Regions from separate parts of the Rhizobium sp. 62_C5_N11_2 genome, predicted to be linked through region 1. Evidence: predicted binding sites of a transcription regulator. Region 1 holds the regulator's gene; each other region holds the start of a gene.
What was found. Region 1 encodes HrcA, which represses chaperone genes, less so after heat shock. Its sites were predicted from a motif close to GTTAGCACTCNCNNNNNGNGAGTGCTAAC; they were not measured.
Positions count from the first base shown of each region.

Region 2: a site for HrcA is predicted at 4,320-4,348, ahead of groES (co-chaperone GroES). Genes of this name have one in related genera too.
Region 3: a site for HrcA is predicted at 3,854-3,882, ahead of groES (co-chaperone GroES). Genes of this name have one in related genera too.

Region 1 covers NZ_JBPWPW010000001.1:3,055-12,971, forward strand. Annotated here, with positions in the region: gene hemW (radical SAM family heme chaperone HemW) at 1-885, opposite strand, end outside; gene rdgB (RdgB/HAM1 family non-canonical purine NTP pyrophosphatase) at 895-1,539, opposite strand; gene AB8B31_RS00025 (VOC family protein) at 1,540-1,965, opposite strand; gene rph (ribonuclease PH) at 1,962-2,681, opposite strand; gene hrcA (heat-inducible transcriptional repressor HrcA) at 2,810-3,898, shown strand; gene grpE (nucleotide exchange factor GrpE) at 4,010-4,642, shown strand; gene AB8B31_RS00045 (nucleoside hydrolase) at 4,682-5,626, opposite strand; gene AB8B31_RS00050 (Hsp20 family protein) at 5,905-6,330, shown strand; gene AB8B31_RS00055 (DUF1150 family protein) at 6,378-6,635, shown strand; gene AB8B31_RS00060 (VOC family protein) at 6,914-7,312, opposite strand; gene AB8B31_RS00065 (helix-turn-helix transcriptional regulator) at 7,402-8,109, shown strand; gene trmB (tRNA (guanine(46)-N(7))-methyltransferase TrmB) at 8,239-8,940, opposite strand; gene metK (methionine adenosyltransferase) at 8,949-9,917, opposite strand, start outside.
Region 2 covers NZ_JBPWPW010000002.1:943,355-953,271, reverse strand. Annotated here, with positions in the region: gene AB8B31_RS28175 (DUF2264 domain-containing protein) at 1-1,053, shown strand, start outside; gene AB8B31_RS28170 (HIT family protein) at 1,101-1,607, opposite strand; gene AB8B31_RS28165 (hypothetical protein) at 1,857-2,120, shown strand; gene AB8B31_RS28160 (hypothetical protein) at 2,165-2,434, shown strand; gene AB8B31_RS28155 (HD domain-containing protein) at 2,583-3,002, opposite strand; gene AB8B31_RS28150 (DUF2934 domain-containing protein) at 3,008-3,334, opposite strand; gene AB8B31_RS28145 (hypothetical protein) at 3,388-3,744, opposite strand; gene AB8B31_RS28140 (hypothetical protein) at 3,853-4,143, opposite strand; gene groES (co-chaperone GroES) at 4,495-4,809, shown strand; gene groL (chaperonin GroEL) at 4,969-6,597, shown strand; gene AB8B31_RS28125 (hypothetical protein) at 6,652-6,909, shown strand; gene AB8B31_RS28120 (SDR family oxidoreductase) at 6,890-7,639, opposite strand; gene AB8B31_RS28115 (SDR family NAD(P)-dependent oxidoreductase) at 7,632-8,381, opposite strand; gene ydiJ (D-2-hydroxyglutarate dehydrogenase YdiJ) at 8,480-9,917, shown strand, end outside.
Region 3 covers NZ_JBPWPW010000001.1:550,409-560,325, forward strand. Annotated here, with positions in the region: gene AB8B31_RS02735 (glutathione binding-like protein) at 1-537, shown strand, start outside; gene AB8B31_RS02740 (hypothetical protein) at 679-1,155, opposite strand; gene groL (chaperonin GroEL) at 1,787-3,427, opposite strand; gene groES (co-chaperone GroES) at 3,500-3,796, opposite strand; gene AB8B31_RS02755 (TIGR01459 family HAD-type hydrolase) at 4,161-5,009, shown strand; gene AB8B31_RS02760 (bifunctional riboflavin kinase/FAD synthetase) at 5,024-6,007, shown strand; gene ileS (isoleucine--tRNA ligase) at 6,293-9,184, shown strand; gene AB8B31_RS02770 (hypothetical protein) at 9,318-9,917, shown strand, end outside.

The sequences.
Region 1 (9,917 bases):
CGGGCCACGCGTCAACCGGCCATGGGCGCCTGGACCGATGCCGGCATAATCGCCGTAGCGCCAGTAGGTCAGGTTATGCCGGCTTTCAGCCCCCGGCCGGGCATGATTGGAAACCTCATAGGCCGGCATGCCCTCGCGCGCGGTGATCTCCTGCGTCGCCTCGTAGAGCAGCGCCGATTGCTCGCCGTCCGGTACGATCAGCTTGCCGGCCTTGTGCAGGCCGTAGAAGGGCGTGCCTTCCTCGATGGTCAACTGATAGAGCGAAAGATGGTCGACCGCGTAGGAGATCGCCTCCTTCAGCTCCTTTTCCCATTCCTCGACCGTCTGGTCGGGCCGGGCATAGATGAGGTCGAAGGACATGCGCGGAAAAATGTCGCGGGCCAGCCTTATTGCCTTCAGCGCGTCGGCGACATCATGCAGCCGGCCGAGGAATTTCAGATCCCGGTCATTCAGTGCCTGCACGCCGAGCGAGACGCGATTGACGCCGGCCGCCCGATAGCCGCGGAAGCGTTCGGCCTCGACGCTCGAAGGGTTGGCCTCCATGGTGATCTCGATACCGGCAGGCACATGCCAGTGCCGTGCAATGCCGTCGAGAATGGCCGAAACCGTTTCCGGCTTCATCAGCGAGGGGGTGCCGCCGCCGAGGAAGATGCTCGTCACCGTCTTCGGCCCGCTCATGGATCGGACCGTCGCCATCTCCGTCAGGAAGGCTGATGTAAAGCGCTCCTGATCCACCGGCTGGTGGCGCACATGGCTGTTGAAGTCGCAATAGGGACACTTCGCCGCGCAGAAGGGCCAATGCACATAGACGCCGAAGCCCGGCTCGCCGGTATCGGGCAGCAGGGCCGCGTCGCGCGAGATGCTTGGCGTGTCGAGATTGACCACGGACCGACCTTATGCCTCCAGGCAGGTTTCGACAAAGAGTTTGAAGGCGCGGGCCCGGTGCGACAGCGCTTGCGGCTTGCCGACATTCCAGCCGTGTTTTTCCTCGCCGCTCATTTCGCCGAAGGTGATGCCGTAGCCCTCAGGCTGGAACACCGGATCGTAGCCGAAGCCCTGGGTGCCGCGCGGCGGCCAGACGACGCTGCCTTCCACCTCGCCGCGGAACAGCTCCGTGTGCCCATCCGGCCAGGCGAGGCAGAGCACGCTGATGAAACGCGCCGTGCGCTGTTCGGACTTTGTCGCGCCCGCATCCTGCAGCGCCTTTTCCACCTTGGCCATCGCCATGTCGAAATCGCGCGTGCCGTCGGCCTTCTCCGCCCAATTGGCGGTGTAGACACCAGGATCGCCGCCGAGTGCGTCGACCACCAGCCCGGAATCGTCCGAAAGCGCCGGCATGCCGGCGGCATTGGCCGAGGCGACCGCCTTGATCGTCGCATTCTCCTCGAAGCTCGTGCCGGTCTCATCCGGTTCGACGAAGTTCAGCTCGGCGGCCGATTTGGCGGTGAAGCCGAGCGGCCCGATCAATTCCTGGATCTCGCGGATCTTGCCGGCATTGTGGCTGGCGACGACGATGGTCTTCGTTTCAAGCTTGCGCATTCAGATATCCTGTTCGATGCCCCAGATTTTAGCCTCCGCGCATTCCAGGCTGTTGCCGGCCGGATCGCGGAAATAGATCGAGCGGCCGCCGTTCGGCCAGCGCACCTCGGATTCGATCGCGACACCCGCCGCCGTCAGCCGTTCGGCCATGGCATCGATATTGCGGCCGGACACCCGGAAACAGGCATGGCCCTGGCCGGTCGTGCCATGCGGCGGCACCTGCAGTGCTTCAGGCGCCGGCGGCTTCACCGTTTCCTCGGGATTGAAGATCAAGAGAACGCCTGGCCCGCAGCGGAAGAAGACATGCCGATTGGCGGCGCGGGCGATCTTTTCAAGTCCGAGAACGTCTTCGTAGAACGTCTCGGCCTGGTCGAGATCCCGCGCATAGAGCGCCGTTTCCAACATGCCTTCCAGCATGGGGTTCATCCTTCGACGGCTTGCTTCTGCAGCGCCACGAGTTCGCCGATGCCGTTTCTGGCAAGCTGCATCAGCGAGGTGAATTCGCCTTCGCTGAACGGCGTGCCTTCGGCCGTGCCCTGGATCTCGACGATCCCGCCGGTTCCCGTCATGACGAAGTTCGCATCGGTCTCGGCCGAGGAGTCCTCGAGGTAATCGAGATCGATCACCGGCTGGCTGGCGAAGATGCCGCAGGAGATGGCGGCGACGTGATCCTTCAGGACCCGGTCGACCTTGATCATGTTGCGGCTTTCCATCCATTTCAGGCAGTCGTAAAGCGCGATCCAGCCGCCGGTGATCGAAGCGGTCCGCGTGCCGCCATCGGCTTGGATGACGTCGCAATCGAGCGTGATCTGCCGTTCGCCGAGCGCCTGCAGGTCGACGACGGCACGCAGTGACCGGCCGATCAGCCGTTGGATTTCCTGTGTGCGGCCGCCCTGCTTGCCAGCGGCGGCCTCGCGCTTCATGCGTTCGCCGGTCGCCCGCGGCAGCATGCCGTATTCGGCCGTGACCCAGCCCTTGCCGGTATTGCGCAGCCATGGCGGCGTCTTTTCCTCGAGGCTCGCCGTGCAGAGCACATGCGTATCGCCGAACTTCACCAGGCAGGAGCCTTCCGCATGCTTGGAAAAATTGCGCTCGAACGAGACCTTGCGCATCTGGTCGATTTTTCTGCCTGAAGGCCGCATTCTTATCTCCTGGAGTTTATTTGACCGCTTCTACGATTGGCGGCGCTCATTTGCAAATTCCCTTTTGCCACGGGTGCGAGTTTGACTTACTTTTCGGGAAGTATCATCAGCGCGGGTTCGAAAGCTTCATGGGCATCAGGTCGACGTCGGTTTCGGATGCCGTAGCTGCGCTGGACGAGCGCTCCAGGGAAATTTTTCGTCGCATCGTCGAAGGTTATCTGGAAAGCGGCGAGCCGCTCGGTTCGCGCAACCTGTCCCGGCTGCTGCCGATGTCGCTGTCGCCGGCCTCGGTGCGCAACGTCATGAGCGATCTCGAAGAGCTCGGCCTGATCTATTCGCCGCATGTCAGCGCCGGCCGGCTGCCGACCCAGATCGGCCTGCGCTTCTTCGTCGATGCCTTCATGCAGGTCGGCGACCTCTCCGCCGAGGAGCGCGCCAACATCGACCGGCAGGTGCGGGCCGAAAGCGGCGGTAACCCCGTGGAATCGATGATGAACGAGGCAAGCCGCATGCTATCCGGCATTTCGCGGGGTGCCGGCCTTGTCATCACCTCGAAAAGCGATCCGGTGCTGAAACATGTCGAGTTCATCCGGCTCGAACCGACAAAGGCGCTCGCCGTGCTCGTCGGCGATCACGATCAGGTGGAAAACCGCATCATCGAGCTGCCGGCGGGTGTCACCTCCTCGCAGCTGACGGAGGCGGCGAATTTTCTCAATGCCCACATGTCCGGCCAGACCCTGCCGGAGCTTCGCAAGCAATTAAGCCGGCTGAAGGACGACGTCCGCCACGAGCTCGATGCCCTGTCGCGCGATCTCGTCGAGCGGGGCATCGCTGTCTGGTCCGGCAGCCCGGACGAGGGAAAGCCCGCTCAGCTGATCATCCGTGGCCGCGCTAACCTGCTCGAGGGCCTGGCCGGCGCCGAGGATCTCGACCGGCTGCGCCTGCTGTTCGACGATCTCGAGAAGAAGGACAGCCTGATCGAGATCCTCAATCTCGCCGAAAGCGGTTCGGGGGTGCGCATCTTCATCGGTTCGGAAAATAAGCTCTTCTCGCTGTCCGGCTCGTCGCTGATCGTCGCGCCCTATCGTGACGATGATGATCGCATCGTCGGCGCCGTCGGCGTCATCGGCCCGACGCGGCTCAATTATTCCCGTATCGTGCCAATGGTGGACTATACAGCCCAGCTCGTCTCCCGCCTTTCGCGCAATCAGCTTTGACACAGCAGCTATCAAGTGTGCGGAATTTTCGCTTCTTTGTCACGCAGACTTGATTTTTTTCGGTCAAACCTCGATATCGGGCGCATCTGAAGACACCAACCGGAGACCGTCATGACCGATGACACGACGAAAAACGGACCTGACGCAACTGCGGCCGATGCCGCAGCCGACGCTGCCGCCTACGTCGAGAACGAAACTGCGCAGCAAGAGCCCGCCCAGCCGGACCCGATCGAGCTTCTGAAAGCCGAAAACGGCGAACTGCGCGACCGCTATCTGCGCCTTGCTGCCGAGATGGACAATCTGCGCCGCCGCACCGAACGCGAGGTGAAGGATGCCAAGTCCTATTCCGTCGCGGGTTTCGCGCGCGACATGCTCGCCGTCTCCGACAATCTGCGCCGCGCCCTTGATGCCATCTCTCCGGAGACCAAGGCTGCGGCCGATGCCGGCCTGAGCACGCTGATCGAGGGTGTCGAGATGACCGAGCGCGCCATGCTGTCGGCTCTCGAGCGCCACGGCGTCCGCAAGCTGGAGCCGGTTGGCCAGAAGTTCGATCCGAATTTCCATCAGGCGATGTTCGAGGTGCCGAACCCGGACGTGCCGAACAACACGGTCGTCCAGGTCGTGCAGGCAGGCTTCACCATCGGCGAGCGCGTGCTGCGCCCGGCCATGGTCGGCGTCGCCAAGGGCGGCCCGAAGCCGGCCGAAGCCGAAACCAACTCTGTCTTCGACGAGAAGGACGCCTGATATCATTTCCCTCTCCCTCGGGAGAGGGAGGCCAAAGGATCAGATGCGGGCGAAGCGTTCGATCAGCAGATCGAAGAAGCCGTCCGCATCGACATAGCGCATGACCCTGGCATTGCGCTTGCGCTCGGTCACATGCCACCAGTCGACGACCGTCATGCCGACGGTGAGTTCGGACTGGACCTCGATCTCGACATTGCAATCCCGGCCCTGGAAAAGCTCCGGCTTCAGCAGGTAGGCGACAACGGTCGGGTCGTGCAGCGGCCCGCCGTCGGAACCGTATTTCTCGATGTCGAAGCGTTCAAAGAATTCCAGCATCTCGACCATGGCCTTTGCCGGCGCCGTGCCGATCTCGGCCATGCGTTTCACCCGGTCCTTGCGGGTCAGCAATTGATGCGTCACGTCAAGCGGCATCATCACGATCGGAACGCCTGAGCGGAAGACGATGTCGGCGGCCTCGGGGTCGACATAGATGTTGAATTCGGCCGCCGGCGTGATGTTGCCGCCCTCGAAGAAGCCGCCGCCCATCATCACCAACTCGCGGATGCGGGGGACGATGTCGGGCGCCTTCTGGAAGGCTATGCCGATATTGGTGAGCGGCCCGAGCGTGCACAGCGTTACCGTGCCCTCCAGCTCGCGGCGCAGCGTCTCGATGATGAAGTCGACGGCATGGCCGGGCTGCAGCGCCATCGTCGGCTCGCTGAGTTCCGGACCGTCGAGGCCGGTCTTGCCGTGCACATGTTCGGCGGTTACCAGCTTGCGGGCGATCGGCGCATCGGCGCCGGCAAAAACCTTGGTCTCCGTCCGGCCGCAGAGCTCGCAGACGATGCGCGCATTGCGGCTGGTGAACGAAAGCGGCACGTTGCCGGCGACCGTGGTGATCCCCAAAACCTCCAGCTCATCGGGACTGCCGAAGGCAAGCATGATGGCGGCCGCGTCGTCCTGGCCGGGATCCGTGTCGATGATGATCTTTCTTGCGCTTGCCATTCCGATCGTTCCATCCTCGCACTGCGTGTTATCGGCATGCACCGATTTCTTCACTTCCCGTCACAAATCAGCACATTCCGCGCGGGCACGTTTTGATGCGAGGCAGCGGAGGCTTTGTCAAGGAAAGAGCCGGGCCGCCACCACCTCAAAATTGAGAGGGCGCGCCGACAGGTCGCGCCCACGCCTTGCAGCGCCGGGCTCTTCTCCCCATATTAGCGGCATCCGGATGCTGCGTTTGAGGTCCGGGATGGTCGCTTGCGTCAAGGACTTGAAAAGAGATGAGCCGCATTACCCCTTTCGCCAGCCCCCTGCTTCTGGGCTTCGATGCCATGGAAAAGACGCTCGAGCGCATTTCCAAGGCGAGCGACGGATATCCGCCCTATAATATCGAACGCATCGGCGCCGACAGCGGCGCGCCGGAACGTTTGCGCATCACCCTTGCCGTGGCCGGCTTCAGCGAGGAGGAACTCGATGTCTCCATTGAGGAGAACCAGCTTCTGATCCGCGGCCGCCAGGTCGAACAGGGCGAGCGGGATTATCTCTATCGCGGCATCGCCGCCCGCCAGTTCCAACGCACCTTCGTTCTTGCCGACGGCATGCAGGTGCTCGGCGCCGGCCTGAAGAACGGTCTGCTCTCCGTCGATCTAATTCGTCCGGAACCTGCGAGAATGGTCAAGAAAATTAACATTTCGGTCTCACAGTAGCACAACGGTTTGTCGAACCGTTGGTCCCTTCTCCCGGAGGAACAGGAATGTTGATGAAAGAAGCCACGTCTCACTTGACCAAATCCGAGCTTGCCCATATCGGCAACGGCGAGGTCGCCTATATCAGAAAAATGCGGACCGATGAGGTCGCCAAGTGCTTTCCCGAGGCGCCGGATATCGATCCGACCGTCGATCTCTGGGCACTCTTCGGCGCCGACGGCACGCCGATCCTTTTGACGGACAACCGCTCCAGCACCTTCTTCAAAGCTGCCGAGGACGAGTTGAAGACGGTCAGCCTGCACTGACCGTCAGTTAGCGTCCGTCGCGTTTCAGCGCTCGTCCGGTGCGTGGCCGCTTATCCGATTTCGCTGCGGTTGAGGCTGCTTGTCGCGACCTATGCGCGGAGCCTCCTTTCGACGCCTTATGTGCGAAGACGTTGAAAATTCCAGGATTCGGTAGCACCTGTCACCAGGCCTATCGAGGGCAACTATGAGCCAGAGGCGGCCGACGAGTCGTGCTGGTTGCGGTCGTCGACGCGCGGAACGTTACTCAAACAAAAGCTCCGGCAAACAGCGTCGGTCAATCAACGGCCGGCGAAACGCTGTCTCGCGGCGTCGGTTACGGGTGTATAGAGGGCAACGCGTGTCCCCTCGGGATCGGAAATCTGCACTGTCCGATTGCCCCAAGGCAAATCCTTGGGGGCGTGCACGACCGTGACCTGGTCCTTGAGCCGTGCGAATTCCGCATCGACGTCCGATACCATGAACTCGAGAATGGCCGTCCTGTTGGCCCCGGGCTCCGCACTGCCTTCGCTGAACAAGGCCACGGTTTCCGCGCTGCCTATTGCGAGGCTCGCGCCGGGGGTGACGATCTCGGCGAAGAGGGGCGCAAGCCAGTCGGCGCGACAGCCCGTCACAAGCTCATAAAAGGCCACCATGCCGGTCATATCCGAGGCAATGAGGCGGGTGGATGCGAACTTCATGATCTTCTCCTTGGGTGCGCGACCGTCTCTTTCCTTGCTTTTGTGACATAGCCGTGCTGACAGCGTTGTGGCAGCAGGAGTCATCAGGCATGCGAAAAGCAGATCGACTTTTTCAGATCATCCAGATTCTTCGACGGTCGAGCCGCCCGGTGACCTCGTCTGAGCTTGCGGATGAACTTGAGGTCGCGCGGCGAACCGTCTACCGCGATATCGCACACCTGATTGCCCAGCGTGTTCCAATCGAGGGTGAAGCGGGGTTCGGCTACGTCCTCGATCCGCGATATGACATGCCGCCGCTCATGCTGACGCCTGACGAGATCGAGGCCGTCGTGCTCGGCGTTCAAATGGTGGCAAGGTTGAATGACGCGGCCATGCGGAATGCCGCCAGCGATGTGATGGCCAAGATCACATCGGTCATGCCGCAGGACCTTCTTCCCTATATTGCCCAACCCGCCGTCGGCATCAAACCGGATGATGTCGGCGGCGATGTGACATGCGATACGCGTCCGCTCAGGTTGGCGATCAGGGAAGGCCGCAAGCTTGAGCTCGACTATCGCGCGGCGGATGAGACGATCACCAGCCGCATCGTCTGGCCTGTGCTTCTCGGCTATGCCGACACGCACAGCCTCTTGATCGCGTGGTGCCAATCGAAACAAGCCTTCCGTCATTTCCGCACGGAACGGATCCTCAAAGTCGAGATTCTCGGTGAATCCATAGGCATGTCCCGGAGCAAGCTGAGGCAGCGATGGCAGCAGTGGCGCGATGCCGAAATGCGGAATTCCCGTGGGGCGCAGTGACCGTTTCGGGGCCGTTAGCGGTCATTGATGGCACTTGCCGCACAATACCGGAAATCCGTCAGGCCTGCGCCTCATGCGATCTTTCGCGCCGAGGAACATCCCGGCGCGTTCGCCGACTTGTCGGCAGCCTCAGATCTTCCTGAATGTCAGATAGGCCGAAGACCGGCCCTCGCGCCTGGCCTTGGCCTCGTAACGTGTGCTCGGCCAGCCCTCATAGGGCGTCAGCCAATCCGCTGCATTGTCGGCGATCCAGTCGAAACCGCCATGGTCGCGGCATTTGATCAGCGTCCAGTTGACATAGGTGTCGATGTCGGAGGCGAAGCAGAACAGGCCGCCAGGCTTCAGCACGCGATGAAAGCGGTCGAGATTGGTTTTCGAGACGAAACGCCGTTTCCAGTGTTTCCGCTTCGGCCAGGGATCGGGATAGAGCAAGTCGATCTGATCGAGTGAGCCGTCCGGCAGCCAATCGAGCAGTTGCGTCGCGTCGTCATTATACACGCGGATATTGGAGGCACCCGTCTCGCCGATGCGCGACAACAGCTTCTGCATGGAATTGACGAAGGGTTCGACACCGATGAAGCCGGTCGAAGGCGTCTCCAGCGCGCGGTGGATCAGGTGCTCGCCGCCGCCGAAACCGATTTCCAGCCGCAATCTCTCGACCGGAACCGGGAAGAGGGATGTCAGCGGCTCCGGGGGAGCCGCTGAGAGATCGATCAGGAATGCCGGCAGGAGACTGTTCAGCGTCTCGGCCTGCTGTTCGCGCAGAGCCTTGCCCTTGCGACGACCGAAGAAGGCTTCGGTCGCCCGGCCGCGGCGTTCCATATCCGTCATGCTTTATCTCAGGCCTTCACGCTTTCCTTGAGCGCCTTCACGAGGTCGGTGCGCTCCCAGGAGAACGAGCCGTCGCGGCCGGCCTTGCGGCCGAAATGGCCGTAAGCGGAGGTCTTGGCATAGATCGGCTTGTTGAGGTCGAGATGGCGGCGGATGCCGGTCGGCGAAAGGTCCATGTTCTTGCGGATCGCTGCCTCGATCTGATCCTCGGTGAACTTGCCGGTGCCGTGCAGGTCGACATAGATCGACAGCGGCTGGGCGACGCCGATCGCGTAGGAGATCTGGATCGTGCAACGGTCGGCAAGGCCGGCGGCGACGACGTTCTTGGCAAGATAGCGGGCGGCATAGGCGGCCGAACGGTCGACCTTCGTCGTGTCCTTGCCGGAGAATGCACCGCCGCCATGCGGAGCGGCACCGCCGTAGGTGTCGACGATGATCTTGCGGCCGGTGAGGCCCGCATCGCCGTCTGGTCCGCCGATGACGAACTTGCCGGTCGGGTTGATGTACCACTTGCAATCGTCAGCGATCTTCAGCTCGCCGAGCGCTTCGCGGATATAGGGCTCGACGACGGCGCGGACCTTGTTCGAATCCCAGCTCTCGTCGAGATGCTGGGTCGAAAGCACGATCGAGGTTGCTTCCGACGGCTTGCCGTCGACGTAACGCACGGTCACCTGGCTCTTGGCATCGGGGCCGAGCTTGGCAACTTCGCCGTCGCCCTTCTTGCGGGCAACCGCGAGCAGCTGCAGGATCTTGTGGGAATAATAGATCGGAGCCGGCATCAGGTCCGGCGTTTCGCGGCAGGCATAACCGAACATGATGCCCTGGTCGCCGGCGCCTTCGTCGCCCTGCTGGTCAGAAGCGCTGTCGACGCCCTGCGCGATGTCGGCCGACTGCGAGTGAAGCAGCACGTCGATCTTGGCCTTCTTCCAGTGGAAGCCATCCTGCTCGTAGCCGATATCCTTGATGGCGCGGCGAGC
Region 2 (9,917 bases), on a different contig from region 1:
TTCGCGGCGGGCGGCTTTTGGGGCGCGCTTGCCTTTGCCGGCGTCGAAGCCCTGCCCTGGGCCGAGATCAAGGGCTATTACATGCGCCATATCCGCTGGTGGTCGGCGATGCCGATTGCCGAGCGCGACGGCGTTCTCTCCGTCGGCTACGGCTACCCGAACCTCTTCATGAGCGAGAGCTACAATTCTCCCGGGTCACCCTATTGGGCGCTGAAATTCTTCCTGCCGCTCGCTCTTGCGGGGGATCATCCGTTCTGGACCGCCGAGGAGGCGCCGCAGCCGGAATTTCCGGAGCCGGTCGCTTTGACGCCGGCGGGAATGGTCGCCATGCACACGCCGGGAAACGTGGTTGTGCTCTCCTCGGGGCAGCAGCACGACAAGATGCTCGGCGCAAACGAGAAATATTCGAAATTCGTCTATTCCACGCGCTACGCTTTCAACATCGAAGCCGACGACCGGAATTTCTCCGCCGCAAGCTTCGACGGCATGATCGGTCTCTCAGACGACGGCGTCCATTTCCGCATGCGGGAAACCCTCGAAGAGGCGTTGATAACAGGCGACCTGCTCTATTCGCGCTGGCGCCCCTGGAACGACGTCACCATCGAAACCTGGCTGCTTCCCGAAAACCCGTGGCACATCCGCCTACACCGCATCGCTACGCCGCGCGCCCTCAGCACCATCGAAGGCGGCTTTGCGATCGAACGCGCGGATTTCAATGCCGACCGCTCCGATGCAAGGGATGGCCGGGCTGTCTGGTACGGGCAGACCGACGTCAGCGCTATCGTGGATCTATCGCCCAATCCGAGGGCCGGCCATGCGATGAGCCCGATCCCAAACACCAACCTCATCCACGCCAAGACCCTGCTGCCGCAGCTGCGCGGCGAAATCGGCCCCGGAACCATCGTGCTCGCAACTGCGGCAATGGCCCTGCCCAGTCGCGAGAATTGGGCAAATGCGCTCGATAACCCGCCCGCCAACCCCCGCCTCGACGAGGTGGAGCGGCTCTTTCGAGAGAAAGGCGCGGGGGTGCCGGCATTCGCTCTCGGGACGTAGCTCGGAGGCACTGGCTTCCGGGTTTCAACCGCGAGCCGGACGGTTGATTATCGGGCGGTCAACTCGGAACGATATGCTTCGGCAATGCGCTGCGCCAACTGTGCCATTTGATCGTCAGGTATCTGCAGAACCCCGTACTCCGCCATCAGCGCGTGGTATTGCTGCTCTTCAAGAGGCACACCAGAGGCTAAGGGAACGACATGAAAATGCAGGTGGCTATTGGCTTGCTGGCTGCCGAGCGAAAGCACATAAATTCGTTCGGCGTCGAACACGCTTTTGAGCGCGCGAGACAAAATATGCACATTCTCCTGTAGTCGAAGATATTCATCGGTCGACATGTCTCGCGCCAGATCCTCGAGGTGCTCCCTCGGACAGACAAGGCAATAGCCGGGCAGAGTGGGATACTTGCTCAGGAAGATGATCGTCTCGTCGTCTTCAAAAACGCGATGATGAAAGAAGTCGGGGTCATTCCTGACCAATCCGCAGATAAAGCATGACCTTGTTCCGATGTCGTGCACATAGGCCCTGAGATCAAATGGTCGGCGTTCGTTCATCCTGAACCTCCGTCGTCTCTCGCGCGGCGGTCGCGGACGCCTGAACTATTGCGAAAGCCATTGCCGGAAAAATAACACGCGCCAAAACCGGTGGCCAACCGTAATATTTTCGGATTACTCCAAATAATTATATTTATATCTTCGGTAGAAATAGCAAAACACCCCCTCATCGCAATATTGTTGAACTAAAGTTTAGCAAAGCGTAGTGATGTACTGGCCTTTCATTTTTCAAGGCCAGAGGAGGATGCAATGCCTACCATAATGGTCCATCACAATGTCAAAGACACGAAGCACTGGCTCGCTTCACCCATCCGCAAGCAGGTATTGGAACCGATTGGCGTCACGAACATTCGCACGTTTACAGACCCTCAAACGTCTAATCGCGTTGGTTTGGTCATGGACGTTGCTGATATGGAAAAGTTGATGGCCTTCATGCAGACCAAGGCAGCGGCCGATGCGATGGCGAATGATGGTGTCTTGCCCGAGACCATGGTGTTCCTCGTGCAATCGTAAAACGCCTCTCAACCAAACCTGGAAATGCAACGCGGGAGGATGATATGACGACGTTATTCGTAAGGCACGAGGTCTCCGATTACGCCGCCTGGCGCAAGATATATGATGCGTTTTCGCCGGTGCAGAAGGCCAATGGGGTGACGGCGCAAGCCGTTTATCGAGCCATCGACAATCCGAACGATATTACCGTCACCCACGAGTTTGCCACGCTTGAAGCGGCGCAAACGTTCAGCAAGCTGGACGAGCTGAAGACGGCGATGCGCACGGGAGGCGTGCTCGGCGCGCCGACCGTGTGGTTTACCAACAAAGCATGAAATAGAGCCAACGACCTCCGCCGCTGCAACCGGAGGCCAGGTTGCAGTCGCGCTCGGCACATGACATGGAAGCCGAGCAGTGCGCTCTTGCGCCGATTGCCAACCTTGGTGGCAGTTGCAGGCGAACTGCGCAAATTTGTCCGAACTCCTATTGTCCGTTCCTGATGTCGCGCAGAAGATCCAGGCCGCGCTGGTATTTTTCCGTTTTCTTGCCAGCTTGTTCGGCCTGCCGGAGATTATCTTCGAGATCGGCCCGTTTGACGGGCAAGGCCAGCGGGTTTGATGCCGCACGTCTGACGAAGTCGTCATCCGGCTCGTCCGGCCGCCTTGTCAGAGCATTCACCGCCGAGATGATCGCCGGCGGAAAGCCTTCTTCCCTCAGCCTGTCGAGCGTCCAGCCGCTTCCCTTCTCGACGACGTCATGAAGATAGGCGACCGTTCGCGTCTCGTCACCGGAAACCAGAAGGGCTACCCGCTGGCAGTGCTCGAAGAACGGCCGGCCGGTTTTGTCCGCCTTACCTTCATGGGCCGTAAGAGCAATCTGGATGGCATGGTCGAGATGCTGCATGGCGATCACGGTCCCTCGGTCTTCCTGATCTTCCGTCGGGAAGGCTTTTCGCCCGTCGTCATCTCGATGCCAGGGACGGGAGCCACGGCGGCCTGGACAGGCCTCGCCGGCCGCCGATCGAGATCGCCGCTCTCACCGGCGCCTTGAAGCAGCGCTGCATCATCCCTATCGTCTTCATCGAGCAGGTTCTGCAGCGTCTCATGCTCATCCTCGCCGGCAAGTTCGTCGCAGGCTTGAAGCCAATGGCGCTCGTCGGCGCCATCCGGGCGGCCCTCGGCCTCCCAGATCTCGTAGGCACGGCGACGGATCTGCTCGTGCTTGTCTATAGCCATGATCGCCTCCAGGGGCATTTGATGAGCCATCCGAGGAACGGGCCCAGTCGCTTTCACGGCGTGTTGACGGTTGGAAGAAAATCCTCCACCTGTTTGCGCTTGCCCTTCGAAAGCGTCTCCACCCGTTCCTTCCAGAACCGCTCGGCCTCGGGTGGATCCTCATCCCATTGGCGAACATCGGTGATGTTGTCGTCGATCATGGACCGACGGTGGCCGCCAAGGCTGAGATATTCTTTCGCAAGCTTCAGGCTTGGGGTTTCAGTGCCGCTATCGCGATCTGATGTCGAACTCACGTTGCGCCGGGCATTTTCCAATGCTCGCTTGCGATCGGTCTCGGCTCGCTCCGTATCGGCGGAACGAGCGTCATCTGTCCCGCTCTCGGGCGGCACGTTGGATCTGGAAGTCATCATGGATCACCTCTCGATGTTGTGATCCAATAACCTTTGCAAGCAGTGAGAGTTCCGCGTGGGTTGCGATTGATTTGAGCGGGCGATCGAGCCGCACCGTCCGGGCGGCAATCAATGAACGGCCATACTCACCATTCGATAGGGGTGCACGGCCTCGAATTGCGAGATCATCGCCGTCGCCTGCTGAAATACGAGCTCGGCATTTTCTGGATCGTCACGGGCGAGTTCATCGGCATTGACGCGGATCGCTTCGGCCATGTTGTTGGAAAGTGCGGCGAAATGCGTATTGCCTTCGACATAGGCCTCACGCGCCGTGTCCTCCAGCGTTCGAGCGATATCGACGAGGATTTCCTCGCGTTCCTCGATACTGAGGTCTTTGATTATATTGGTCTTCTCTTCCATGTCACTCACTCCAAAAGACGTGGGACGCTGCTCGAGCTCATTAAGCCTCGATCATCAAAGAGTTGGGAACGCCGAAATCCGGATTCAAGTTCAGTATAGCTCGAACTCGCCTCCGGTACGGCGCCATCGCCTTCATCATTCGAACGCGGGAGCCGATTTTCTGTTCCCTGACAGGCGTTGGCACTCACGGGCAGGGAGTGCTAATTTTTCTTTCATCCCTCTTGAATTGCAAAGCCGTCGAACCAAATCATTCTCGCACGGCTCGCGGCTCGCGCGCTGCGCACCCGCCCGGATTGGTCATCCGGTCCGGCTAGGGAACAACGTCATCATTGTTTGTCGATGGAGGAAGACATGTCGTTCCGACCGCTTCATGACCGCATTCTCGTCCGCCGGGTCGATTCAGAGGAAAAGACCAAGGGCGGCATCATCATTCCCGATACCGCCAAGGAGAAACCGCAGGAAGGCGAGGTCATCGCCGTCGGCCCCGGCGCACGCAACGACGCCGGCCAGATACAGGCGCTCGACGTCAAGGCCGGCGATCGCATCCTATTCGGCAAATGGTCCGGTACCGAGATCAAGATCAACGGCGAAGACCTGCTGATCATGAAGGAAAGCGACGTGATGGGCATCATCGAAGCCCAGGGCGAAAAGAAGCAGGCCGCATGAGATCCCTGCGGACATCAGTCAATGCAGGGCAGGAGCGCATCAGCTTTTCATGGAAACGCAGAACCGCTCCAAGCTTTTATTTCTGACGCAATTCCGAACGGAAAAACCGCTACGCACTTTTCCTGGAATTGCTCTGGCTGCCTATGAAGGAGTGAGGACATGGCTGCTAAAGAAATCAAATTCAGCACCGAAGCCCGCGAGAAGATGTTGCGTGGCGTCGACATCCTGGCCAACGCCGTGAAGGCGACCCTCGGTCCGAAGGGCCGCAACGTCGTGATCGACAAGTCGTTCGGCGCCCCGCGCATCACCAAGGACGGGGTTTCGGTCGCCAAGGAAATCGAACTCGAAGACAAGTTCGAGAATATGGGCGCCCAGATGGTCCGCGAAGTTGCTTCGAAGACCAGCGACATTGCCGGCGACGGCACCACCACCGCAACGGTGCTGGCCCAGGCGATCGTCAAGGAGGGCGCCAAGGCAGTTACCTCAGGGATGAACCCGATGGACCTGAAACGCGGCATCGATCTTGCGGTCGCCGCCATCGTCGCGGAACTGAAGGCCAATGCCCGCAAGATCTCAAACAATTCCGAAATCGCCCAGGTCGGCACGATCTCCGCCAATGGCGATGCCGAAATCGGCCGCTTTTTGGCGGAAGCCATGGAAAAGGTCGGCAATGATGGCGTCATCACCGTCGAAGAAGCCAAGACCGCCGAAACCGAACTCGAAGTTGTCGAAGGCATGCAGTTCGATCGCGGCTATCTCAGCCCCTACTTCGTGACTAATGCCGACAAGATGCGGGTGGAGTTCGAAGACCCTTATATCCTCATCCACGAGAAGAAGCTCTCGAACCTGCAGTCTATGCTGCCGGTTCTCGAAGCCGTCGTCCAGTCCAGCAAGCCGCTGCTCATCATCGCTGAAGATGTCGAAGGCGAAGCCCTCGCAACGCTCGTCGTCAACAAACTGCGCGGCGGCCTGAAGATCGCCGCCGTCAAGGCGCCCGGCTTCGGCGACCGCCGCAAGGCCATGCTCGAAGACATCGCCATCCTGACCGCCGGCACCGTCATCTCCGAAGATCTCGGCATCAAGCTCGAATCCGTCACGCTCGACATGCTCGGCCGTGCCAAGAAGGTGTCGATCGAGAAGGAGAACACCACAATCGTCGACGGTTCGGGCGCCAAGACGGACATCGAAGGTCGTGTGGCCCAGATCAAGGCTCAGATCGAAGAAACCACCTCCGACTACGACCGCGAGAAGCTGCAGGAGCGCCTTGCCAAGCTCGCGGGCGGCGTTGCCGTCATCCGCGTCGGCGGCTCGACGGAGGTCGAGGTGAAGGAGAAGAAGGACCGCGTCGACGACGCGCTTCACGCAACCCGCGCGGCGGTCGAGGAAGGCATTCTGCCGGGCGGCGGTGTGGCGCTGCTGCGCGCCGTCAAGGCGCTCGACGCCGTCAAGACCGCCAATGGTGACCAGCGCGTCGGTGTCGACATCGTTCGCCGCGCGGTCGAGGCGCCGGCTCGCCAGATCGCAGAAAACGCCGGCGCGGAAGGCTCGGTCATTGTCGGCAAGCTGCGCGAGAAGAGCGAGTTCTCCTACGGCTGGAACGCTCAGACGGGCGAATATGGCGACCTTTATGCACAGGGCGTCATCGATCCGGCCAAGGTGGTTCGCACCGCGCTGCAGGATGCGGCCTCCATCGCCGGCCTTCTCGTCACGACGGAAGCCATGATCGCCGAGAAGCCCAAGAAGGACGCGCCGCCGCCAATGCCCGCCGGCCCCGGCATGGATTTCTAAGGCGTTTGCCGGCCCGCCGGCCTCGCCGGGCGGGCCTCATCCGAGGGAATAGAGATGGTTCAAACGATCAAAAACCGATCGCAGGTGCCGCTGGACTCCCGCGATCTTGAAACCTGCCAGCGCGTCTTCGACAGGCTCAGCGCCGATTACGGGGTGGCAAGGGACAGCGACGAAGCCGAACGAATGGCGAGCATCGTCATCGAGCTCTACCGACAGGGCGTGCGCGACCCCGATCACCTGCAGTCGATGGTCGAGGCGGCCCGCGGCCTCTTCGAAGCGAGCGAGCGCCCGCCTACTGCTCCGGGAATTTGACCATGGTGCCGCCGCCGGTCGCCTGGTCCGTCGGGAAGACCTCTATCCTGGCGACGTCGACGAAGACGGGAAGCTCGATGGCGTTGGAGATGATCGAGGCGATGTGGGAAGGCTGGATCGGACGGTAGCCGTCATAAAGCAGGGTCCGCGCCTGGTTGCCCGCTATTGCGGTTCGATAAAGCTCCGTCTGGACTCGACCCGGCACCACCTCGGTCACGCGAACCGAGGTCCCGAGCAGGTCGCAGCGCAGATTGTCGCAAAACAGGCTGAGCCCGGCCTTCGACGGGCCGTAGGCCGCCATGTTCGGATAGGGTGCCTGGCCGCCGCTCGAACCGATATAGATCAGGTGGCCGCGCTTTCGCTCGACCATAGCAGGCAGGAATGCGCGGGTCAGATGCATCGGGGCTTTGAGATTGATGTCGATCATGGCATCGATCTCGGACGGTTCGATCTCGCTGAATGTCGCCCGTGTCGAGAGAATGCCGGCATTGTTGACCAGGATGTCGACGTCTGTTCCGTGAAGCTGCTTGACGATTTCGGCGGTATCGCGCACATCGGCACGGACCGGCTTCGCCCCGCTTTCCCGCGCCAATTCCTCGAGCGCCTCGGCGTTTCGGCCAACGGCATAAACCGTCAGCCCCATCTCGCGTAGTTTGCCGACGGTGGCGCGACCGATGCCGCTCGTCGCACCGGTGACCAGGGCAACCTGATAGGGCAGCGGCTCAGACATAGATGTAGCCTCCGCTGACGACGACGTTTTCGCCGGTGGCATAGGTGTTGCGGCTCGATGCCATCATGACAATCCACTCCGCCATTTCGACCGGCTCGGCTGCGCGGCCAAGCGCGCTGGCCTTGGCCAGTTCCGGAAGAAATCCCAGCTCCCTGGCGCGATCCGTCGCAAAACCGGCAGGAGCGACGGAATTGACAAGGATCTGGTCCTTGGCGCATTCCTGGGCAAAAGATTTCGTCAGACTGACGACAGCCGCCTTGGTTGCGGCGTAATGCGCATTCTGGGGATGAGCCTTGAAAGCATCGACCGAGGTCACGTTGACAATCCGCCCGGTAACCTCGGGCGCGTTCACGTGCTGGCGCATATGAAGAACGGCGGCCACCATCATATGATAGGTACCCTTCACGTTGATCGCATTTTCGAGGTCCCATTCCTCGTCGGTGATCTCGAGGATAGGGCGTCTCGGATAGATGGCGGCGCTGTTGACGAGCACGTGAATCCGACCGAGCTTGCCGGCGATCTCATTGAACCCGCGATGAGCCGTTTCCGCCCGGGAAATGTCGGCAACCGCCGTTTCCACCTCGGCGCCCAGAGCGCGAAGCGCATCGGCCGAGACGCCGAGCAGCTGCTCGTTGCGATCGATGAGCCCAATCCTGGTCGCCCCATGCGATATCATCAGCTTGGCCGTCGTCAATCCGAGCCCGGAAGCGCCGCCGACGATGATTGCGGTCTGGTTCTTCAAAGTTCCACCTCAGTATTTTCAGTTACGCCACTAGCATTGTATGTTATCACTTATATGCCAACTTCGACAAAGCTCAAGTGCATTCTGAAGGTCTCGAAATGATTCCACGCCTCCGGCCGAACGGTTCAATCCCCCTTCCCGCTGTGGGATTCTTCCAGCGGCTCATCGAGGCAGGGTTCGATGGCGACATCGAAACCGGTGCGGCGAGCCGGACCGTTTTTTCGACCGACAATTCCATCTATCAGATCGAGCCGACCGGTATCCTCTTCCCCAAGGGCATCGAAGACCTGCAGATTACGGCGGCCGTGCTGTCGGAACCGGCCTTTCGCGGGATCACTGTCGCCCCGCGCGGCGGCGGAACCGGCACGAACGGTCAATCCCTCACGTCGGGCATCGTCGTCGACTGCTCGCGACATATGAATTCCATTCTCGAGATCGACCCGATCAGGAGAATTGCGCGGGTCCAGGCGGGTGTGGTCAAGGATCAGTTGAACCGGGCGCTGAAACCCTACGGCCTGTTTTTTGCGCCTGAACTCTCCACCTCCAATCGCGCCACCATCGGCGGCATGGTCTCCACCGATGCCTGCGGCCAGGGTTCATGCCTCTACGGCAAAACCAGCAACCATGTGCTGGGATTGCGCATCGTGCTTGCGAATGGGACCGACTGGTGGTCGCGCCCGCTCGATCCTGAGGTACTCGCGGAGATCGCCGGGCGACAGGACCGTGTCGGCGAAATCCACAGGACGGTCGACCGCATCGCGCGCGAAAAACGCGACCGGATCGCCGAGATTTTTCCGAAACTCAACCGCTATATGACCGGTTACGACCTCGCTCACATCCGGCGGGACGACGGACGCTTCGACCTCAATGCCATCCTCTGCGGCTCGGAGGGAACGCTGGCGATGATCGCCGAAGCCGAACTCAACCTTCTGCCAATCCCCGCCCATGCGGCATTGATCAACATTCGCTACGGGGACTTCAACACCGCATTGGAGGATGCCCGCACGCTTGTGGCACTCAAGGTCGCCTCGGTGGAAACGGTCGATGAGAAAGTTCTCGGGCTCGCCAGGGGCGACATCGTTTGGACGGGCATTGCCCGCTTTTTTCCCGACAATGCAGGCGGAACCACGAACGGCATCAATATCGCCGAAGTGCTCGCCGACGATGAGGCTGAACTCGAACGCAAACTGGCCGAGGTGACCGCCGCGCTTGCCACGGGCGCGAATGCCCGTCACCTGGGTTATACGATCGCGCGGGATCATGCCGATGTCGAGGCGATCTGGTCGATGCGCAAACGGGCGGTCGGCCTGCTCGGCAATGTGGACGGACCGGTCAGGCCTGTCGCCTTCGTCGAGGACACCGCCGTGCCGCCGGAAAACCTCGCGGCCTATATCCGCGAATTCCGCGCATTGCTTGATGGCGCGGGCCTTTCCTACGGCATGTTCGGCCATGTCGATGCCGGCGTCCTGCACGTGCGGCCTGCCCTCGATCTCACCCGCGATGACCATGTCCGGCTGGTCCGGGAGGTCAGCGACG
Region 3 (9,917 bases), 550 kb from region 1:
TCGCCAGAATTCGAATCTCTCAATCCGAACGGCCGCATTCCGGCGATCATCGATCCAAACGGTCCCGACGGGAAGCCGATCGGTCTTTTCGAATCCGGCGCCATCCTGCTTTATCTCGCGGAAAAAACCGGCAAGCTCATCCCTGCTGATGCTGCCGGTCGCTACGAAACCATCCAGTGGGTGTTTTTCCAGATGGCGGGTATCGGCCCGATGTTCGGCCAGTTCGGACATTTCCACAAATTCGCTGCCGACAAGGTCGCCAACAACGCCTACCCGGTGGAGCGCTATCGCGATGAATCCAAACGCTTGCTCGGCGTGCTCGAGGGCCGGCTGAAGGGTCGTCAGTGGATCATGGGCGATCAGTATACGATCGCCGACATCACCACCTTCACCTGGGTTCGCGGCGCCGATGTCTTCTATGGCGGTCGCGAGGTGCTCGAATATGCGAAATTCCCCGCCGTCTCGGACTGGCTGGAGCGCTGCATCGCCCGTCCGGCAAGTGCCAGGGGCCTCAACATCCCGGTCAAGCCGGAGTAACCAACAGATCGCTGGAAAGTAGAAAGGCCGCCCTCGAAGACGTCGGGAGCGGCCGTTGATTTTGCTCTTCCGGCCTATCGCCGGCTCCTGCACAACTCTTTAGATCGGAACCGATTTAAGGAGTTTGCAGCAATTTGCGGGCTACAGCGACTTTTGCGCATCTGAAAAGACGCGCGGCGCTGTCGTGATCTGGCTTGCCCCTTCCAGCTTGAAGCGTGGAAAGATGAAGACGCCAACCATGCTGCCGCTGTATTTCTGCTCAAGCCCGTTCGACTCGCCCATGCAGAACAGCGGCTGGCGGAAGCCGTTCGGCATGATGATCGTCGTCGAAAAACAGAAGGAGGAGCAGAGCGTCGCCGCCTGCTCAAACAGCTCCAATATGTGGCTGCGCTCCTTGGCGTCGTAGCAGCGGATCAGGCTTAAGAGTCCACATTCCTGTGCGGCAAGGCCGTGCAGCATCGCGCTCCATTCGCCGAGACGGAGCATCCCGCTCGAAAAATCTCCAGTCCAGGCTTCGGAAACGGAAAACTGCGCCAACATCTCGTGATTTTGATTGGCGTCATCAAGCGAGCCGGGCGTCAAGGGTGCGGCTGCATTGGCTCTGGCGATCTTAAACAAGGCGTTCCCCAGTTCGGATGCGGCTATTCCGCCGCACGCTCGGCAAACACAAAGAAACAGGATCACGCAGCAGCGGGCATGATGCCCGCGCTTACCTCCGGCGATGATTGCCACGGCCATCTGGCCTCCGTAACCGGAGCCCTTCGAAGCCGAACGTTCACGCATCGCCTTCCGCGCTCCGGTCTCGTCTATTGGCGAAAAATTATCGCCGGGCGCGCTTTAATTGCAGCGCGGATTTATAGGGGCTTTTGGACAAACGGCAACGGCTTTTTAAGGGGTATTCGGATTCGCATCCTTTCACGGGATGTCTGCATTTGCGCGCGATTTCGCGAGAAACAGCATCGGAAGATCATCCTTGAGGGTTTTGGAAGCGTTTTCACTCCGCGTCAGGCCGGAAATCTTGCCGCAACACTGTGTTCTCTCGCATGTTGGCAAGCTGAGAAAGACGCGGGCAGCGCAAGCCTGGCGCAAGCTTCGCGCCGCGGAGTCGGCAATAGGAGCCAGGCAAACGTTTCATCGCTATGCCAATTGGGCCGGGCGTCGAATCGCTTTGGACAAAAGAAAGGGCGACCCGAGGGCCGCCCTTCCTGTTCCGGATACCGGAATGGTGGTCAGTGATGGCTTTCGCCGATCACATCATGTCCATACCGCCCATGCCGCCCATGCCGCCCGGCATGCCAGCTGGGGCATCCTTCTTCGGCAGTTCGGCGATCATGGCTTCGGTGGTGATCAGCAGCGATGCGACAGAAGCGGCGTTCTGCAGCGCCGTGCGAACGACCTTGAGCGGGTCGACGATACCCATGGCGATCATGTCGCCATATTCGGATGTCTGGGCGTTGTAGCCGAAGTTGTCTTCGTTCTTGTCGAGGACCTTGCCGACAACGATCGAGGCTTCGTCGCCTGCGTTTTCAGCGATCTGACGAACGAGCGACTGCAGGGCGCGGCGAACGATGTTGATGCCGGCTTCCTGGTCGTCGTTTGCACCCTTGACGGTGATCTTCGTGGAGGAGCGGAGCAGAGCGATACCGCCGCCGGGGACGATGCCTTCCTGAACAGCAGCGCGGGTCGCGTTGAGCGCGTCGTCGATGCGGTCCTTCTTTTCCTTCACTTCAACTTCCGTCGAGCCGCCGACGCGGATGACGGCAACGCCGCCAGCGAGCTTGGCAAGGCGTTCCTGCAGCTTCTCGCGGTCGTAGTCGGAGGTGGTTTCTTCGATCTGAGCCTTGATCTGGGCAACACGGCCTTCGATGTCGGTCTTGGCGCCCGAACCGTCGACGATCGTGGTGTTTTCCTTGGAGATCGAAACCTTCTTGGCACGGCCGAGCATGTCGAGCGTGACGGATTCGAGCTTGATGCCGAGATCTTCAGAGATGACAGTGCCGCCCGTCAGGATGGCGATGTCTTCGAGCATGGCCTTGCGGCGATCGCCGAAGCCGGGCGCCTTGACGGCAGCGATCTTGAGGCCACCGCGCAGCTTGTTGACGACGAGCGTTGCGAGGGCTTCGCCTTCTACGTCTTCAGCGACGATGAGGAGCGGCTTGCCGGTCTGGACGACAGCTTCGAGAACCGGGAGCATCGACTGCAGGTTCGAGAGCTTCTTCTCGTGAAGGAGAATGAAGACATCTTCGAGGTCTGCGATCATCTTTTCCGGGTTGGTCACGAAGTAGGGGCTGAGGTAGCCGCGGTCGAACTGCATGCCTTCGACGACTTCGAGTTCGGTTTCGGCGGTCTTGGCTTCTTCAACCGTGATGACGCCTTCGTTGCCGACCTTCTGCATGGCTTCAGCAATGTCGAGACCGACCTGCTTGTCGCCATTGGCCGAAATCGTGCCGACCTGTGCAACTTCTTCCGAGGTGGAGATCTTCTTGGCCTTGGCCTGGAGATCCTTCACGACGTCAGCAACAGCAAGATCGATGCCGCGCTTCAGGTCCATCGGGTTCATGCCGGCGGCAACGGCCTTGTTGCCTTCGCGAACGATCGCCTGGGCAAGAACGGTTGCAGTCGTGGTGCCGTCGCCGGCGATGTCGTTGGTCTTCGAAGCAACTTCGCGGACCATCTGGGCGCCCATGTTTTCGAACTTGTCTTCGAGTTCGATCTCCTTGGCGACCGAAACGCCGTCCTTGGTGATGCGCGGAGCGCCGAAGGACTTGTCGATGATGACGTTACGGCCCTTCGGGCCGAGCGTGACCTTCACTGCATCGGCGAGAATGTCGACGCCACGCAGCATCTTTTCGCGCGCGGTGCGGCCAAACTTGATTTCTTTAGATGCCATATTCTTAACTCCTGAATTCGAGTTGTTCGGGCAAAGAGCCCGTCAGCCATTTCGGGAAAGCAGGTCGGCCGATCAGCCGATAATGCCCATAATGTCGGCTTCCTTCATGATCAGAAGGTCTTCGCCGTCGATCTTGACTTCGGTGCCGGACCACTTGCCGAACAGGATGCGGTCGCCAGCCTTGACGTCGAGTGCGACAACCTTGCCGGACTCATCGCGCGCGCCGGAGCCGACGGCGACGATTTCGCCTTCCTGCGGCTTTTCCTTGGCGGTATCGGGAATGATGATGCCACCCTTGGTCTTGGCTTCGGACTCAACGCGGCGAACAACGACGCGGTCGTGAAGGGGGCGGAAGTTGGTGCTTGCCATTGTCTAATCCCTCGATCGAATGACATTCGCGGACCGGAGTGGCCCACATGGATAGGTGTTAGCACTCCCTTGCGGTGAGTGCTAGCGACGAGCATTTAGGGATGGCTCCGAAAGGAGTCAATGAGAGCAATCACGAATTTTTGCGCCGGAATTGTGAAGAGGCCGGAGAATAGTCGGAGATTGCGGCCGAAACCCGGCGCAGCCGTACCCCTCCGCCTCGGGATGGGATCGTCAAGCTTTGCCCATCCACTCCCGCCGATCGCCGGTCGAAATCTTCCCATTGGCCGGCAGCAAAGAAAATGCCTTGCCATCGCCTTGCGCCTTTGCAATGTCACCGGTGACTGAAGCAAATCGGGAAATCGGAATGGCGAAGCGGATAGAAAACTTCTCGGAGATAACAAGTCACTATGATGTGGTGCTCTGTGATGTCTGGGGCGTCGTTCACAACGGCGTCGATCCGTTCCCGAAGGCGGCAGCCGCCCTTGAAGCGGCACGCGAGAGTGGCGTCGCCGTCGTCCTCATCACCAATTCGCCGCGTCTTTCCTGGCAGGTGGTCGAGCAGCTGCGCCAGATCGGCGTTCCCGACAGCGCCTATGACAGGATCGTCAGTTCAGGCGACGTCACTCGCGGTCTGATCTCCGAAGGGCCGAAGACGGTCTTTCTGCTCGGTCCCGAGCGCGACACCCCGCTCCTCGACGGCCTCGACGTCGAGCATAAGCCCGCGGGCGAAGCGCAATCGCTGGTCTGCACCGGCTTTTACGACGACGAGACCGAGAAGCCGGAGGATTACACCGATATGCTTCTCGACTTTAAAGCCCGCGACGTGCCGATGATCTGCGCCAATCCCGACCTCATCGTCGAGCGCGGCCATCGCATCATCCCCTGCGCCGGCGCCATGGCCGCCTATTACGAACAGCTCGGCGGCAGCACCCGCATCGCCGGCAAGCCGCACCGGCCGATCTACGAGGCGACGCTGGCCGCTGCCCGCGAGCTTCGCGGTGATTTCCCCGTCGACCGAGTGCTGGCGATCGGCGACGGCATGCCGACCGATGTGCGCGGTGCCTTGAATTATGGCCTCGACCTTCTTTACATCAGCGGCGGTATCCACGCCAAGGAATACACCCTCAACGGCGAAACAGACGAGGCGATCCTCAACGCCTATCTCGAACGGGAAAAAGCCGCGCCGAAGTGGTGGATGCCACGCCTTGCATGAAGAGAAGCCAGCCGATGACCGTCTTCCACCGCAATGAAACCCGGGAACCCTTGCCCGCCCATCTGAAGGGCGGCGTCATTGCCATCGGTAATTTCGACGGCGTGCACCGCGGCCATCAATCGGTGCTGAGCCGCGCGCTCGAAATCTCCAAGGCGCGCGGTATCCCCGCTTTGGTGCTGACCTTCGAGCCGCATCCGCGCACGGTCTTTCGGCCGCAGGCGCCGGTCTTCCGCCTGACGCCCGCGCCGCTGAAGGCCCGCATCCTGGAAACGCTGGGTTTCAGCGCCGTCATCGAGTATCCCTTCGACTACGAATTCTCGCAGCGCTCGGCCGATGATTTCATCCATTCGATCCTGAAGGATTGGCTCGGCGCCTCCGAAGTCGTCACCGGCTTCGATTTCCATTTCGGCCGCGGCCGCGAGGGCGGTCCCGCCTTCCTGATGAATGCCGGCCATAGCTACGGCTTCGGCGTCACCTTGATCGATGCCTTCCGCGACGAAAACGCCGATGTCGTCTCTTCAAGCCATATCCGCGCGCTCCTGAAGGAGGGCAGCGTCAGCGAAGTCGCCGGCATGCTGGGCTACCGCTACACGGTGGAAGCCGAGGTGATCGACGGCGAAAAGCTCGGCCGCCAGCTCGGTTTTCCAACAGCCAACATGCGCCTGCCGCCGGAGGTCGATCTTGCCGCCGGCATCTACGCCGTCCGCTTCCGCCGTCAGGACGGCACGCTCCACGATGCCGTCGCAAGCTACGGCCGCCGGCCGACGGTGACGGAAAACGGCGCGCCGCTGCTCGAAACCTATCTTTTCGATTTCAGCGGCGATCTCTACGGCCAGCTCTGCTCAGTCTCCTTCTTCGGCTATATTAGACCCGAGCTGAAATTCGACGGCCTCGATCCGCTCGTCGCCCAGATCAAACGCGATGAGGAAGAGGCGAGGGCGCTGCTTGCGGGTGTTACGCCGCTCAGTGCGCTTGATGGGAAACTGTGCTTTTCCTAAGGTCGCCTTGAGTGCGGCTGTCGCTGGCATACCGTCAATTTCAGCCGTTGATGCCGATTGCTAGCCGCCAATTCTTCTCTTCCTTTTCCCGGCAAAAACGCCTATGAACCGGCGCGATGACGAAATTTCGGCTGGCAATGATGATGCGAATTATCGGCCCGGCCTTCCGCGCGCGCTAAGCGGCCGGAAGGTCCGGGTTTTCAGCGCTTGGAAACGAGCGCTTCCGCCACCAGCTATTTCACGCCCGCTGCGCCCTTTCCGGGCCGCCAGAAACGATTGCCAGACATGACCGACACAGCCGAAAAGATCGACTATTCGAAGACCCTCTATTTGCCCGAGACTGATTTCCCCATGCGCGCCGGCCTGCCGCAGAAGGAGCCGGAACTCGTCAAGCGCTGGCAGGAGATGGGTCTCTACAAGAAACTGCGCGCTTCCGCCGCTGGCCGCGAGAAATTCGTCCTTCACGACGGTCCGCCCTATGCCAACGGCAACATCCATATCGGCCACGCGCTGAACAAGATCCTCAAGGACGTCATCAACCGCTCGTTCCAGATGCGCGGCTACGACGCCAATTACGTGCCCGGCTGGGATTGCCACGGCCTGCCGATCGAATGGAAGATCGAAGAGAAGTACCGCGAGAAGGGCAAGAACAAGGACGAGGTCCCGGTCAACGAATTCCGCCGGGAATGCCGTGAATTTGCCGCCGGCTGGATCAAGGTCCAGGCGGAAGAGTTCAAGCGTCTCGGCATCGAGGGTGACTTCGACAATCCCTATACGACGATGAACTTCCACGCGGAGTCGCGCATCGCCGGCGAACTGTTGAAGATCGCCGCAAGCGGTCAGCTTTATCGCGGCTCCAAGCCGATCATGTGGTCGGTCGTCGAGCGCACCGCGCTGGCCGAGGCCGAGGTCGAATACCAGGACTATGAGAGCGATACGATCTGGGTGAAATTCCCCGTCGTCGAAGGTCCGGCTGCGCTCAAGGATGCATTCGTCGTCATCTGGACGACCACGCCCTGGACGATCCCCGGCAACCGCGCGGTCTCCTTTTCCGAGCGTGTTTCCTACGGCCTCTATGAGGTGACGGCCGCCGAGAACGATTTTGGCCCGCGCCCGGGCGAAAAGCTGATCTTTGCCGATAAGCTGGCCGAGGAATCCTTTGCCAAGTCCAAGCTGCAGTACAAGCGCTTGAGCGATGTCTCTTCGGCTGACTTCGCAGCGATGACCTGTGCGCATCCCTTCAAGGGTCTCGGCGGTGGCTATGAATTCCTCGTGCCGCTGCTCGATGGCGATCACGTCACCGACGATGCTGGCACCGGTTTCGTGCACACGGCGCCAAGCCACGGTCGCGAAGACTTTGATGCCTGGATGTCGGCTGTCCGCACGCTTGAGGCCCGCGGCGTCGAGACCAAGATCCCGTTCCCGGTCGACGACGGCGGCTTCTACACATCAGACGCCCCCGGCTTCGAAGGCGCCCGCGTCATCGACGACAACGGCAAGAAGGGCGATGCCAACGACCGCGTCATCAAGGAGCTGATCGCCCGCGGCGCGCTCTTTGCCCGCGGCCGGCTGAAGCACCAGTATCCGCATTCCTGGCGCTCGAAGAAGCCGGTCATCTTCCGCAACACGCCGCAATGGTTCGTCTATATGGACAAGACCCTTGCCGACGGCACGACGCTGCGTTCGCGCGCGCTCGGTGCAATCGACGATACGCGCTTCGTGCCCGCCGCCGGCCAGAACCGCCTGCGCGCCATGATCGAAGGTCGCCCGGACTGGGTGCTCTCGCGCCAGCGCGCCTGGGGCGTGCCGATCGCCGTCTTTGCCGACGAGCAGGGCGAGGTCCTGGTCGATGAAGCCGTCAACGCCCGCATCCTCGAAGCCTTCGAACATGAGGGCGCCGACGCCTGGTTTGCCGAAGGCGCCAAGGAGCGATTCCTCGGGAATGATCATGACCATTCCCGCTGGACGCAGGTCATGGATATTCTCGACGTCTGGTTCGATTCTGGCTCGACGCACACCTTCACGCTCGAAGACCGTCCGGATCTGAAGTGGCCGGCCGATCTTTATCTCGAAGGTTCCGATCAGCATCGAGGCTGGTTCCATTCGTCGCTGCTGGAATCGGCTGCCACCCGTGGCCGTGCGCCTTACGACGCCGTCCTCACCCATGGCTTCACCATGGACGAGAAGGGCGAGAAGATGTCCAAGTCGAAGGGCAACGTGACCGCACCGCAGGAGGTGATGAAGGATGCCGGCGCCGATATCCTGCGCCTCTGGGTCATGACCTCGGATTATGCCGACGACCTGCGTGTCGGCAAGACGATCATCCAGACCAATGTCGACGCCTATCGCAAGCTGCGCAACACCATTCGCTGGATGCTCGGCACGCTCGCCCACGACAAGGGCGAGGAGATCGCGTTTTCCAATCTGCCAGAGCTGGAGCAGCTGATGCTGCACCGGCTTGCCGAGCTCGACGAGCTGGTGCGCGAGAACTACGATGCCTTCGACTTCAAGAAGATCGCCCGCGCGCTGATCGATTTCGCCAATGTCGAGCTTTCGGCCTTCTATTTCGATGTCCGCAAGGATGCGCTCTATTGCGATGCGCCGTCGAGCCTGCGCCGGCGTGCCAGCCTGCACGTCATCCGCCAGATCTTCGATTGCATGGTGACCTGGCTCGCCCCGATGCTGCCCTTCACCACCGAGGAGGCCTGGCTGTCGCGCAACCCGTCCGCCGTGTCCGTGCATCTTGAGCAGTTTGCTCCGGTCGCAAAGGAATGGCGCAACGACGCCTTGGCCGAGAAGTGGAAGAAGATCCGTACAGTGCGTTCGGTTGTGACCGGCGCCCTGGAAATCGAGCGCAAGGACAAGCGCATCGGCTCCTCGCTGGAAGCGGCTCCGCTTGTCCACATTGCCGATCCGGAGCTGTTAAAGGCGCTGGAAGGCCAGGACTTCACCGAGGTCTGCATCACCTCGGCAATCGAGATCAAGGCCGGCGAAGGACCGTCGGATGCTTTCCGCCTTGCCGAGGTGCCTGAGGTTAGCGTCGTGCCGAAGCTTGCAGAGGGTGAAAAATGCGCTCGGTCATGGCGCATCACCAGGGATGTCGGCTCCGATCCGGAATATCCCGATGTTTCGGCCCGCGACGCTGCTGCCCTTCGCGAGCTTGCCGCGCTCAAGTGAAGAATATTGCCGGATGAATTGCGCTTTCGCGGTTCATCCGGTAAAAGCTGCCTGAAAATGGCCGGATTTTTGCGTCAGGGGGACGGTTGTCCGGTTGGGCGAGGATTGCACCGGCAGGGCTGGAAGGGTTTTCATGTTAGCAACGCATTGGTTCCGTATGGGCGCCTGCCTGTCTGTTGTAGTGGCGGGATGCTCCCTGGTGTCCAGTTGCGCCAGCAGCCCGACCTACGGCACGGACAAGACCGCCATGGAACAGCTGACCGACGATCTCGGCCAGTCCGTGTCGTTGACCGGACCGGACCCGAAGAACAAAGGCGTCAAGTACACGCCGCGGCCGACGCTGGTGCTGCCGGCACAGGCGCAGAAAGAGACCCTCGTTGCGCCGCAGCAGACCGTCGCCAACAAGGACAATCCGCAATGGCTTGAATCGCCGGAGGAGACCCGCGCCCGTCTCGTTTCGGAAGCCGACGAGAATTCGGACAATCCGAATTACCGCTCGCCGCTCGCAAGCTCTGCGATCGAAGGCGGCCGACGGACGACGGAAGCCCAGACCAAGGCCTATCGTGAAGCCCGTGCCCTGCAGAAGGGCTCCTATGTCGATCAGCGCCGCTATATATCAGATCCGCCGCCCGGCTACCGCACCGTCGACGATCCGGCAAAGCTCGATGATGTCGGCGAGCCCGAGCTCAAGAAGCAGAAGAAGCGTAAGAAGGATGCAGCTGTCGCCAACACC